DNA from 3 places in the Rhizobium sp. BK312 genome. Region 2 is predicted to be linked to each of the others. Evidence: riboswitches for the same ligand, from Rfam matches in the RefSeq annotation. Region 2 holds a riboswitch; each other region holds the start of a gene.

Region 1 (4,036 bases), on a different contig from region 2:
ATGTTTGCGATCCGCGACGAGGCCCAGCAGCCGTTCAAGGATCTGGCGGAGCGGATGTCGAAGGAACTGCCGCCCAACCCGCTCGATCTCATCGCCGATACCATAGCCGCGATATTTGACGATATTCACAGCGACCCGCGCAAGCGCAGCATGCTGAAAGTTATGATGCATCTCGACATGGCGTTTTGCGACGGCACCACGAGCCGTGCGAGTTCGTTTCGGCACGACATGCACGAAAATTTCGAACGCATATTCACCCTTATGGATGAAAAGACGAAACTTCCGGCTCCCTGGACGCCGGATACTGCCTCTTCCGCATTGACAGCGGTCATCGGCGGCCTGATCACCGAATGGACCCTCGACCGAGGCAGTTTCGAACTGGTCCCGTGTGGACAGATGTTCATAAAGATGGTGCTGAAGACCTGGTTCCCGCTAGCACAGACGCAGGAACTGGCGATTGCCGCGATGATACCGGAAAAAGCCTAGAACGGTTTTCCCTTCGGAATTGAAGAGAACCAACGACGACGGTTTGAAGCTTCTGCCGGGAGCTGAACCGATTTCCCAAAGCTGGAAATAAAAAAGGATCCGGAGGGAAAGCCAGATCCTTTGCTTTGATCGGAGGTCAACCGATCGATGAAAGAAGCCTGGCGGATTGGAACGTCAGGCTTCTCTTACCCGGCATTGAGCCGGGTAATTCAATATTAGAAGCTACGCTCGAAGCGCAGGATACCAGCCCACTGATCCTGGTTCACAGAATCGAAGTTGGTGTAGGAGACTTCCGGCTCGATGAGCAGGTTCTTGACCGGGTTCCACTTGACGTTCGTGGTTGCGGCAAAGATCTTCGAGTCGGTATAGGCGAGCTGCAGGTTCCACTTCAGCTTTTCGTTGATCGGAACGCCAACGCCGCCCCAAACAGCCCAGTCACCCCAGCCGCACTTCGATGCATCGTTAACCGGGCAAGCCGAACGATCGAGGTTGGTGCCGGCATACTTGTTCAGCTTGTCGCCGTCGGTGTTCCAGCCGCCCATCAAGAAGGCCGAGAAGGTACCGAAGTCAGCATCGACACGAGCCTTGATGGCGCCTTCTTCGACGATCGAGTCGTAACCGCCAACGACCTTGAAGCCCCATGCGCCGGACTTGAAGCCAGCACCGGCAACGACGTCAGGAGCGTAGTGGTTGCCCTTGTCGTCAGACCACCAGCTGGAGCCATAGGAAGCGCCCGAGCCGCTGGAGTTCGAGTCTTCAACCGAGATCACAGCCGTGAAGCCGTTGCCGGCGTCGTAGTTGTAGGTCAACTGGTTGAGTTCGTACGGACCGTCATAGATCACGTCGTCGTTGATGACGTCGCCGGCATAACCGATGTAGGAGTTGTACTGGGAGTCAGCCTTACCAACGAGGAAACCGCCGAGGCTGATGTTCGCGAACAGCAGCTTCGTGGAGGTGGAGTTGCCGTCATTCCAATCCCAACGGATGACCGTGTTGGTCTTCAGCGGGCCGTATTCGGTGTCGGTTGCCGTGTCGACGCTCAGCTCCGCACGGGTGTGCCACAGCGTACCGTTATGGCTGTTCGGGTTGTAGGCATCGTACCACTCGCCTTCGGTACGGACGCGGCCGCCGATCTTGAGGCAGGTTTCGGTGCCTGGAATGAAGAAGTAGCCAGCGCCGTATGCGTCGCAGATGCGAACGTATTCCAGCGGCTCGGGCTCAGCAGCGACGATCGCGTCAGCCGCATGGGCGCCAGAAACTGCTGCCAGCGCAGCAGCGGAGCCGAGAAGAAGGCTCTTGATGTTCATTTTAAACTCCTGGTTGCAATATGCATTCCAATTTACCGCGAGTACAAAGCTGGAACACCACCCTGAGGATTACGTCGGTTTAAACGCAACCGGGCAGTCCGGCAGATACGCACCTGATGTCGGCTTGAGTCCCCTCTAACCTCCATAATTCACCCCGCGGCAAAGGTTTTGAAATGCCTCTACCGATCCGGCCGATCGCTCGTCCGTAAGACAGTTATGTCCTATATTTGGTTTACAAACAGCCCGTATGTTTGTCAATTCTGTGAAACCCGCTCCGGCATTAGACTTGATTGCTGTTGCTTAAATGCAACTGGCGGCGGGCTGAGCCTTTTACTGCGGAATAGTCGGCCGTCGCCAAGGTTCAAGAATTCGCACCAAATCGAGACAGCCTTCCCCAATCAGGCTCGAGATCCGGAATTTTCATCGGTACCATTTATGCGGGAACGGGCTTAGATCAAGAGCAGCGTCATCGAAGATGATGATCGCGCCTATCGGAGGCTCGCCCCTATGGAATCCAAGCCGCCCCCGCGCCACACGGGTCAATCGATTGAGAAAACGCGACCGTCGTTGCGGGGTTGACAGAGAACAAGGGTAAGGCATAGCCTTTCCGTATTCACCAGGGGGGTCCCGGCAAGGGGCTGAGATACTGCTGGACAATGAGGCTTTGCCTCCTGTGGCGCAGTGACCCGTTGAACCTGATCCAGTTCATACTGGCGTAGGGACGGTGCAAGCGCTCGAAGGCTTCGGATTCCCGCCTGGATTCCATGCCGGCGTCTTTTCATCATTCCGGCTGATTGACTGGGTCTCCAACTGCAACTTGGAGCCTCAAACCATGAATATTGCCGCAAAGAACCTCACTCCGACCGTCACCACCGGCCCGCTGCCGGCATCCACGAAAATCTATGTTCCCGGAGAGATCCACCCGGACATCCGCGTGCCGATGCGCGAAATCAGCGTCCATCCGACCTCGGGCGAGCCGCCTGTCATTGTTTATGATTCTTCCGGCCCCTACACGATCGAGGGCGCCGACATCCGCATCGAGGAGGGTCTATCTCAGCTACGCCGCGACTGGGTTCTCGCCCGCGGCGATGTCGAGGCTTATGAAGGCCGGCATGTGCGCCCTGAAGACAATGGTTTCGTCACCGGCGAACGGCTAACACCGGAATTTCCGGCCAAGCGCCAGCCCCTGCGGGCGAAAGACGGCAAGGCGGTCACCCAACTCGCCTATGCGCGCGCCGGCATCATCACGCCGGAAATGGAATTCATCGCCATTCGCGAAAATCTCGGCCGCAAGGCGAAGGCAGAAGCCCTGATTCGCGATGGCGAAAGCTTCGGCGCCCATATTCCGGATCATGTCACCCCAGAGTTCGTCCGCCAGGAAGTTGCGAGCGGCCGAGCGATCATTCCGGCCAACATCAATCACTCCGAAAGCGAGCCGATGATCATCGGCCGGAACTTCCTGGTGAAGATCAATGCGAATATCGGCAATTCCGCGGTCACCTCCTCAATGGCGGAGGAGGTCGAGAAGATGGTCTGGGCTGCCCGCTGGGGTGCCGATACCGTCATGGATCTTTCGACCGGCCGCAACATCCACAATATCCGCGAATGGATCATCCGCAATTCGCCGCTGCCGATCGGCACCGTACCGCTCTATCAGGCACTGGAAAAGGTCGGCGGCATTGCCGAGGAACTGACCTGGGAAATCTATCGCGACACGCTGATCGAGCAGGCGGAACAGGGCGTCGACTATTTCACCATCCATGCCGGTGTGCGGCTGCATTACATCCCGCTCACCGTCAATCGCGTCACCGGCATCGTCTCGCGCGGCGGCTCGATCATGGCCAAGTGGTGTCTGCATCACCATCGCGAGAGCTTCCTTTACGAGCATTTCGAGGAAATCTGCGATATCTGCCGTGCCTATGACGTCTCCTTCTCGCTTGGCGACGGCCTGCGCCCCGGCTCGATAGCTGACGCCAACGACGCCGCGCAGTTCGCCGAACTGGAGACACTCGGCGAGTTGACAAAGATCGCCTGGGCCAAGGATTGTCAGGTGATGATCGAAGGCCCCGGCCATGTGCCGATGCACAAGATCAAGGAAAACATGGACAAGCAGCTTTCCGTCTGCGGCGAGGCGCCCTTTTACACGCTCGGGCCGCTGACGACGGATATCGCGCCGGGCTATGACCACATCACATCGGGCATCGGCGCTGCCATGATCGGCTGGTTCGGGACGGCGATGCTCT
Region 2 (4,036 bases):
TCGCTTCGGCTGGATCGGATCGGCCTATCTTCTCTCGCTTTCCGCCGTCATGCCCGTCTACGGCAAGCTCGGTGATCTCTTCGGCCGCAAATATGTGATGATGACGGCGATCGCGATCTTCACGGTCGGCTCTGCCGTCTGCGGTCTAGCCGTCTCGATGGATACGCTGATCGCCGCCCGCGTCCTTCAAGGCTTCGGCGGTGGCGGCATCATGGTCTCGATATTTGCTGTCAACGCCGATCTCTTCGAGCCGCGCGAGCGTGCGCGCTACCAGAGCTATTCGAGCCTCGTGCTGATGGCGTCGGGCGCCATCGGCCCCGTTCTCGGCGGCACGATGAGCGATCTTTTCGGCTGGCGTTCGATCTTCCTCGTCAACGTACCGATCGGCTTCATCGTGCTTGCCGGCCTGGCCTTCATGCTGCCCTACCGCAAGCCTGCCCGCCGTCCGAAGATCGATTATGCCGGCGCCATCGTCCTTGCCCTGACGACGACAAGCATTGTGCTTGCTGCCGACGGAAGCGAACTCTTCGGGTCGCTGCTATCGCCGCAATGCCTTGGTATTATTGCCTTCGGGGTAATCTGCGCCATCGCCTGGGTTTTCATCGAGCGCCGCGCACCCGAGCCGATTGTGCCGATGACGCTGTTCCGCAATCCGACATTCGGCCTTCTGCTGATCCTCTCGATCACCAGCGGCGCCGTCGCTATCGGCATGGTCAATTACTTCGCGCTCTTCCTGCAGACGACGACAGGCCTTTCTCCCTCCATGGCCGGGCTGCTGTTCATTCTCCTGACCGGCGGCATCGTCTGCGGCTCGCTCTCCGCCGGCCGACTGATCGCGGCCAAAGGCCGTTACAAGCCGTTTGCCGTCGCCAGCGCCAGCTGCAGCACCATCGCATTCGCTTCACTCGCCTTCGTCCATGCCGGCACGCCCATCGTCCTCATTGGCGGCCTGATGCTGCTGCACGGCATCGGCATCGGCCTTGCCCAGCAGGTGCCCGTTATCGGCGTACAGAATGCAGCGGCTGCCCGTGACGTCGGCGCTGCGACCGGCGCCGTCACGCTGTCGCGCATGGGCGGCGCCTCCATCGCCATCTCCATCTACGGCGCCATCATCGCCGCCAAACTCGGCAATGTCGGTGTTTCCATATCCGGCGTACCGAACATCGAGGAGCTGACGCCGAAGATGATGGCCGCCTTGCCCGAGATTACCCGCGAGGCCGTCGCCAACGCCTATGCAAGCGCCTTCAGCCCGTTGTTCATGACGGCAGCCGGCATTTGCATGTTTGGTCTCCTGACCTCGCTGACGCTGAAGAATGTGCAGCTCCCGGGTGCCGCGAAGAAATTTGAAAGCCCAGCGGTCGCGGAGGCTGCCGAGTAAATCCTTCATGCTGCAATCGGCAAGGGAATCATTTCCCTTGTCATCCCTCCGTCACAAGGCTAAATCTGCCGACGCTCTAACGGGGTGCCTTATGTCCTTCAGGATATTTGGCTGAGAGGCTTTCACCGGCCAACCCGCGGAACCTGATCCGGCTAACACCGGCGGAGGGATTAGACGCGTGACGAAATCATAGCGCCCTTTCCCCTTCAAGACGAAACCAAAGTGGAGGCGCTGTCGTGCAAAACCGATCGCTATTGTCATTCTTCGCCGGCCTGGCCCTTGCCGCCGGCGCAACGTTTTTTGCTGCTCAGACGGCTGAAGCAGCCGACAAGACCCTGACCATCTACACCTATGAAAGCTTCACGGCCGACTGGGGTCCTGGTGCCAAGGTCAAGGCAGCTTTCGAAAAGACCTGCGGCTGCACGGTCAATTACGTCGCCGTCACCGATGGCGTTGCACTTCTCTCCCGCCTCAAACTGGAAGGAACGGGCACCAAGGCCGATGTCGTTCTCGGTCTCGACACCAATCTTATCGACGAAGCGAAGGATACCGGCCTCTTCGACGCAAGCGGCGTCGACACCTCGGCCCTCAAGGTTCCCGGCGGTTTCAAGGACGACGTCTTCGTGCCCTACGACTACGGCCATTTCGCCGTGATCTATGACAGCCAGACCGTCAAGAACCCGCCCAAGAGCATGAAGGATCTCGTCGAAGGCGATCCCAATCAGAAGATCGTCATCGAGGATCCGCGCACCTCGACGCCGGGTCTCGGCCTGCTGCTCTGGGTCAAGTCGATCTATGGCGACAAATCCGCCGATGCCTGGGCGAAGCTCAAAGGCCGCATCCTGACGGTCACTCCCGGCTGGTCGGAAGCCTATGACCTCTTCACCAAGGGCGAAGCGCCGATGGTGCTCTCCTACACGACGTCACCGGCCTATCACATGATCGAGGACAAGACCGATCGCTATCAGGCAGCCGCCTTCTCGGAAGGGCATTACATTCAGATCGAGGTCGCCGGCCTCATCAAGGCTTCCCCGAACAAAGATCTGGCCCGCGACTTTCTGAAATTCATGATCTCTGCAGGCTTCCAGGACATCATTCCGACAAGCAACTGGATGATGCCGGTTTCCGCCACTTCCGAGCCCCTGCCGGATGCCTTCAGCAAGCTCGTCGTGCCGTCGAAGACCTTCCTGATGAGCCCTGCGGACGTCGACAAGAACCGTAAAGCCTGGATCGACGAATGGCTGACCGCCACCAGCGGCAACTGATGCCTTGATCATACTCACGGCACCCGAGCGAAGACGCGCTATTTCCGGCGGGGCGTTCAGCCTCGGCAGCATTGCGCTCTTCGTCGGGATCGCCGTTCTTGTTCTCCTCTCCGCCGGCATCGAATCCGGCGGCGACACCTCGCTCACAGACCCATATCTGCTGCGCATCCTGCGCTTCACACTGCTGCAGGCGGTGCTTTCGACACTGCTCTCCATTGTGCTCGCCATTCCGGTCGCCCGCGCATTGGCGCGCCAGCCGCGCTTTCCCGGCCGGCTGTGGCTGATCCGACTGATGGCCGTGCCGATGGGCCTGCCGGTGCTGATCGGCGCACTAGGCCTGCTCGGCATATGGGGCCGGCAGGGGCTCATCAACCAGGCGCTATCAGCACTCGGCCTGTCGCAGCCCGTCAGCATCTATGGCCTGGCCGGTATCCTGCTTGCGCATGTCTTCTTCAACATGCCGCTCGCCTGCCGACTGATGCTAGCCGGACTGGAGCGTGTGCCAGCGGAATATTGGCTCGTGGCCGGCGGGCTGGGCATGCAGCCCATCTCGGTCTTCCGCTTCATCGAATGGCCTATCCTGCGCGGCCTCGTTCCCGGCATCGCCGGCCTGATCTTCATGCTCTGCGCCACCAGCTTCACGCTGGTCCTGATCCTCGGCGGCGGCCCGGCCGCAACGACGCTGGAAGTGGCGATCTACCAGGCGCTCCGCTTCGATTTCGATCCCGGCCGCGCCGTAATGCTGTCGCTGCTGCAGATCGTCGTCACCCTCCTTGTACTCAGCGTCATGACGCTGTTTCGAGCTCCCGACGATCACGGACTGACGGCTGGCCGGGCGCTGCGCCGCATCGATGGACAGGGGATGGCTGCGCGATGCATCGATGCTGCGCTGCTGGCCGCCGCGACGCTCTTTCTCGGCATGCCGCTTGCTGCAGTCGTCGTGACCGGCCTCAAGGCCAATCTTTTCAAGCTCGTCTCCCAGCCAATCTTCCTGCAGGCGGCAATCACAAGTCTTGCAATCGCGCTTGCTGCGGGCCTTTTAGCCGTGCTGACATCCTTCGCGATCATTCGCGCCCGCTCGGTGATATCGGCGGATCGCCGAAAGTCCCTCGGCCTGCACGGCCTGGCGATCGCATTAGGCGCAAGCTCCTCCCTCATCCTGCTGGTGCCACCGATCGTGCTGGCAACCGGCTGGTTCCTGGCGCTCAGGCCATTGGGCGATCCCAGCCGCTTTGCGGCCGTCCTCATCATTGTCATCAATGCGCTGATGGCGCTGCCCTTCGTCATTCGCGTCATCGAGCCGGCCTATACTGTCCATGTCAGCCGCACCGGGCGGCTGGCGGCAAGCCTCGGCCTTCACGGCATTGCGCGCCTGCGCATGGTCGATTGGCCG
Region 3 (4,036 bases), on a different contig from region 2:
CTGCTCGGCTTACCGGCCATCGCTCTTGCCGGCTTGAAGGAGCTTTATGAGCTTCACAAGGCGCATCTTCCGATGGAAGCCTGGTCGGTACTGCTCGTTGGCCTGATTGTCGGCAGCATATCGTCCTTCATCACCATCTGGGGGCTGATGCGCTTTCTCGAACGCTTTTCGACCTGGCCTTTCGTCATCTACCGTATCGGTCTTGGCGCCGTCATCCTTTTTGGCGTGTTGACCATGGGCTGGGCCTGAGCCGCCCGTACCATTCGATCGCCAATGAAGAGGAGGCGCCGCCCATCAGGACGGCGCTTTTTGTCTTATGCCCGATCGAGGCCGCGGCCGGCACCAGAAACGGCGACCCTTGAGTAACAGGCTCGCTACTCCTTATTTGTGGCCCACAGTGCATGGAAATGCTGAACAGGCCCATGGCCGCTTCCGACGGAAAGCTGGCCTGCGGCAGCAACCGCGGCGGCGAGATAGGCCTTGCCGACGGCGATAGCTTCGGGGAGCGGCAGGCCCTTGGCGATCTCTGCCGCGATAGCGCTGGAGAGCGTGCAGCCCGTTCCATGCGTATTCTTGGTCGGCAACCGCTGAGCTTCGAACCAGGCCACATGACCGCCGCTTGCGAGCACATCCGGGCTTTCGTCACCCTCCAGATGACCACCCTTGACGAGGACTGCTGAAGGCCCGAGCGCTGCCAGCGCACGCGCCTGGCGCGCCATGTCTTCGCGGTTCGTCGCCTCGGCGTCATGCAACAGCGCAGCCGCCTCGGGTAGGTTCGGGGTAATGACGGTCGCAAGCGGCAGCAGCCGCGTGGTCAGCACGTCAACGGCATCGGCAGCCAGCAGGGCTGCGCCACCCTTGGCGATCATGACCGGGTCGAGGACGACGGGTACATCGCGATGTCGCGCCAGAATGTCCGCGACGGCACTGGCGATGGCGGCATTAGCGATCATGCCGATCTTCACGGCATCCACACGGATGTCGGCAAAGATCGCATTGATCTGGTCTGCCACGAAATGAGGGGGCACGGGATGGACGCCGGAGACGCCCTGAGTGTTTTGCGCGGTTAAGGCGGTCAGAGCCGCCATTCCATAAACGCCGCGGGCGGAGAAAGCCTTCAGGTCGGCTTGAATGCCAGCACCGCCGGAGGGATCGGAGCCGGCGATAGATAGAACGTTGCGGATCATTGGCGAGCCTCCTTGATGGCTTTCGCGATGATGATTGTCGCCGCTTGCGGGTCCGGTTGTCCGCATATGGCCGAGACGACCGCGAGGCCATCTGCGCCGCACGAAAGGACATCGGCGGTATGAACAGCCTTCAGGCCGCCGATTGCCACTGAAGGAACCGGGCAAAGCCTGACGATGCGGGCAAGCCCGTCAAAGCCGATCGGTTGCTTGTGGTCGGGCTTGGTGGATGTGGCAAAGACCGGACCGATCCCGGCATAGTCGATGATTCCGGCATCTATGGAGGAGGCGAGAGCCTCCGTTTCCACCGAGAGGCCGAGGATCATGTCCGGGCCGATCAGGCGGCGGGCGTCGGCGGCATTCATATCTTCCTGGCCGATGTGAAGGCCATCGGCGCCGATGGCGATGGCAGCCTCGACATTGTCGTTGACGATCAGCCGGACATTCGTTCCGTGCAGGATTTGCTTGAGGGCACGGCCGGTTTCGATCATGGCGGGGATCGAAGCCTCCTTGTCGCGAAGCTGGATCATGGTGGCGCCGCCCGCCACCGCCGCCCGCGTTGTCTCCACCATACCGAGATCACGGCATAGCAGCGGATCGAGGACGAGATAGAGCGAGAGATCGAAGTCTGTGTTCATGCTGCCGATATCCTTGCGTCGTGATCCAGTGTTTCCGGGGTTAGGGCGGCAAGGGCATCGAGGAAGCGCCAGGAGAAGGAGCCTGGCCCCTCTGCAGCCGCTCCTGCCTGTTGGCCGGCAACGGCAAAGACCGTAAGCGCCGTTATGGTCGCATGGAACGGATCATCCGGAGCTACCGCCGCAAACGCACCGACGAGGCAGGTTAGCGAGCATCCAAGTGCGGTTACTTGCGGCATCAATGGCGAACCGCCTGCAATGCGCTTCGCCTTCTGCCCATCCGTCACGAAATCCGTAACGCCTGTGACTGCCACTACGCAGCTGTGCTTTTCCGCGAGTTGAAGGGCGGAATCTTCCGCCTGCTCGACGGCATCGCGGCTATCGACGCCTTGGCCGCGGCTCGTCCCGCCGGCAAGCGCGATGATCTCGGATGCGTTGCCGCGAATGATTGTCGGCTTTAGTTCCAGCAAGCGCGTGATGGCATCGCGACGAAACGCGGTCGCATAATGGGCGACGGGATCGAGGACCCAGGGCTTGCCGGCATTGTTTGCCGACTGTGCGGCCTTCAGCATGCCCCTAAGCCAACCCGCGGAAAGCGTACCGATATTGATCGTCAGTGCGCCGGAGATAGCGGCAAACTCACCGGCCTCCTCTTCGGCATGTACCATTGCCGGCGATGCGCCGGCGGCAAGCATCACATTGGCCGCGATATTCATGGCGACGAAATTGGTGATGCATTGCACCAGGGGAGGGTTCGCCCGCATGGTGCGAAGTAGATTGCCTGGTGTGATTTGGTCTTGCATATCGCCCCTTTCAGGCGGCGAGACGCGTAGGGACGACGTGCTTCAGCTTCGCGAGGTCCCGAGCGACTTCCTCCGCCAGCATGATCTGGTTCAGGTTCGAAGGGTGCTTCTCAGCCCGCCGGATAGCGGACGCCCCTGTCTCTCATCTCTTTTCTTTTCGCAGACAAAGGCGGCGCTGTCATCAGCGAATCGTCAAGGTAGGCGCGACCGACGAATGAAGATCGCCTGCTTTTCGGGCGACGCATGCAGTAGACGCATAGGTGCGGTGATTCCTTAGCTCTGCAAAAAGCCAATGGGTTCGACTATATAGTTCTTATCGAAGCGACGGGAGCGCCAAGCACGGCTGCTCAGCTTCGAAAGCCCAAGGAAAGGGGATCATCATGAACGTAGCACGCTCTTTCAACAACTGGCGCAAGTATCGTCAGACGGTCGCCGAACTGGGCCGTATGTCCACGCGCGAACTGCACGACCTGGGTATCGATCGCGGCGAGATCCGCAATGTTGCCCGTGCAGCGATCGCTCGCTAACGGCCGCGACGGCTCCTTATACGCGACGGCTCCTTATAAAAGCTGCATTATACCAGCGCCTGTTCCCCCGAGCAGGCGCTTTTGCTTTATAGGCATCCCGCTCATTCTTCACCGCCCTGGCTGAAGATTACGATCGACCCAGCTGCCCGATTTTCGCATAGCGCATAACTGCCTTGCAAAGAAATGCCTATGAACTGAGCAAAAGACTGGTATGTTCGTCTTCATCGAAGCGATGCATCTCCTCCCGCATCCCTTCGCTTGGCAGACGTCCTTATCCTCCTCCCAGGGACGGCTGCAGGAATAGCGGAACTCCTCCTCCCATCCGCTGTTCGGTTCTTGTAAAAAGCCTGCCGCTCCTCCTCCCGCGGCAGGCTTTTTCGTTTCATGAACCTCCAGGCATTTGCCAATGGCCTAACGCGATCGAAGAGTCCGCGCCCTAACCCAGGCGGCAAGAGCGCTTCCGCGTTAAAGAGTGCGCATTCTCCTCTCGCAAAAATGAAGAGCGGCCTCTATGTGCGATCTATGTAGCGCGCTACATCGAAGATCGCCCAAATTCGATTCCCGAAAAAGGAGGATGCCCATGACCGGCCCTGCCGAATATACCCCGCCGAAAATCTGGACCTGGAACAAGGCCAATGGCGGCCAGTTCGCCAATATCAATCGCCCGATTGCCGGCCCGACTCACGAGAAGGAACTGCCGGTAGGACGCCATCCCCTTCAGCTCTATTCGCTTGGAACGCCCAACGGCGTGAAGGTCACGATTATGCTCGAAGAGCTGCTGGCGCTTGGTCACAGCGGTGCGGAATATGATGCCTGGCTGATCAAAATCGGTGAGGGCGATCAATTCGGCAGCGGTTTCGTTGACATCAATCCGAATTCGAAGATCC

The links. Region 2 has a riboswitch for thiamine pyrophosphate ahead of thiB (thiamine ABC transporter substrate binding subunit). Riboswitches for the same ligand answer to the same signal wherever they lie in the genome.
Region 1: linked by a shared signal. The riboswitch ahead of thiC (phosphomethylpyrimidine synthase ThiC) and the one ahead of thiB (thiamine ABC transporter substrate binding subunit) in region 2 are both predicted to bind thiamine pyrophosphate.
Region 3: linked by a shared signal. The riboswitch ahead of thiM (hydroxyethylthiazole kinase) and the one ahead of thiB (thiamine ABC transporter substrate binding subunit) in region 2 are both predicted to bind thiamine pyrophosphate.

Annotation. Positions count from the first base shown of each region.
Region 1 is NZ_JACHZP010000004.1:519,990-524,025, reverse strand. It holds gene FHT85_RS14685 (TetR family transcriptional regulator) at 1-486, shown strand, start outside; gene FHT85_RS14680 (porin) at 702-1,793, opposite strand; TPP riboswitch at 2,402-2,533, shown strand; gene thiC (phosphomethylpyrimidine synthase ThiC) at 2,626-4,036, shown strand, end outside.
Region 2 is NZ_JACHZP010000006.1:105,254-109,289, reverse strand. It holds gene FHT85_RS18070 (MDR family MFS transporter) at 1-1,378, shown strand, start outside; TPP riboswitch at 1,449-1,565, shown strand; gene thiB (thiamine ABC transporter substrate binding subunit) at 1,651-2,643, shown strand; gene thiP (thiamine/thiamine pyrophosphate ABC transporter permease ThiP) at 2,651-4,036, shown strand, end outside.
Region 3 is NZ_JACHZP010000007.1:97,503-101,538, reverse strand. It holds gene FHT85_RS20330 (undecaprenyl-diphosphate phosphatase) at 1-249, shown strand, start outside; gene thiD (bifunctional hydroxymethylpyrimidine kinase/phosphomethylpyrimidine kinase) at 375-1,187, opposite strand; gene thiE (thiamine phosphate synthase) at 1,184-1,822, opposite strand; gene thiM (hydroxyethylthiazole kinase) at 1,819-2,622, opposite strand; TPP riboswitch at 2,673-2,769, opposite strand; gene FHT85_RS20310 (DUF1127 domain-containing protein) at 3,003-3,149, shown strand; gene yghU (glutathione-dependent disulfide-bond oxidoreductase) at 3,730-4,036, shown strand, end outside.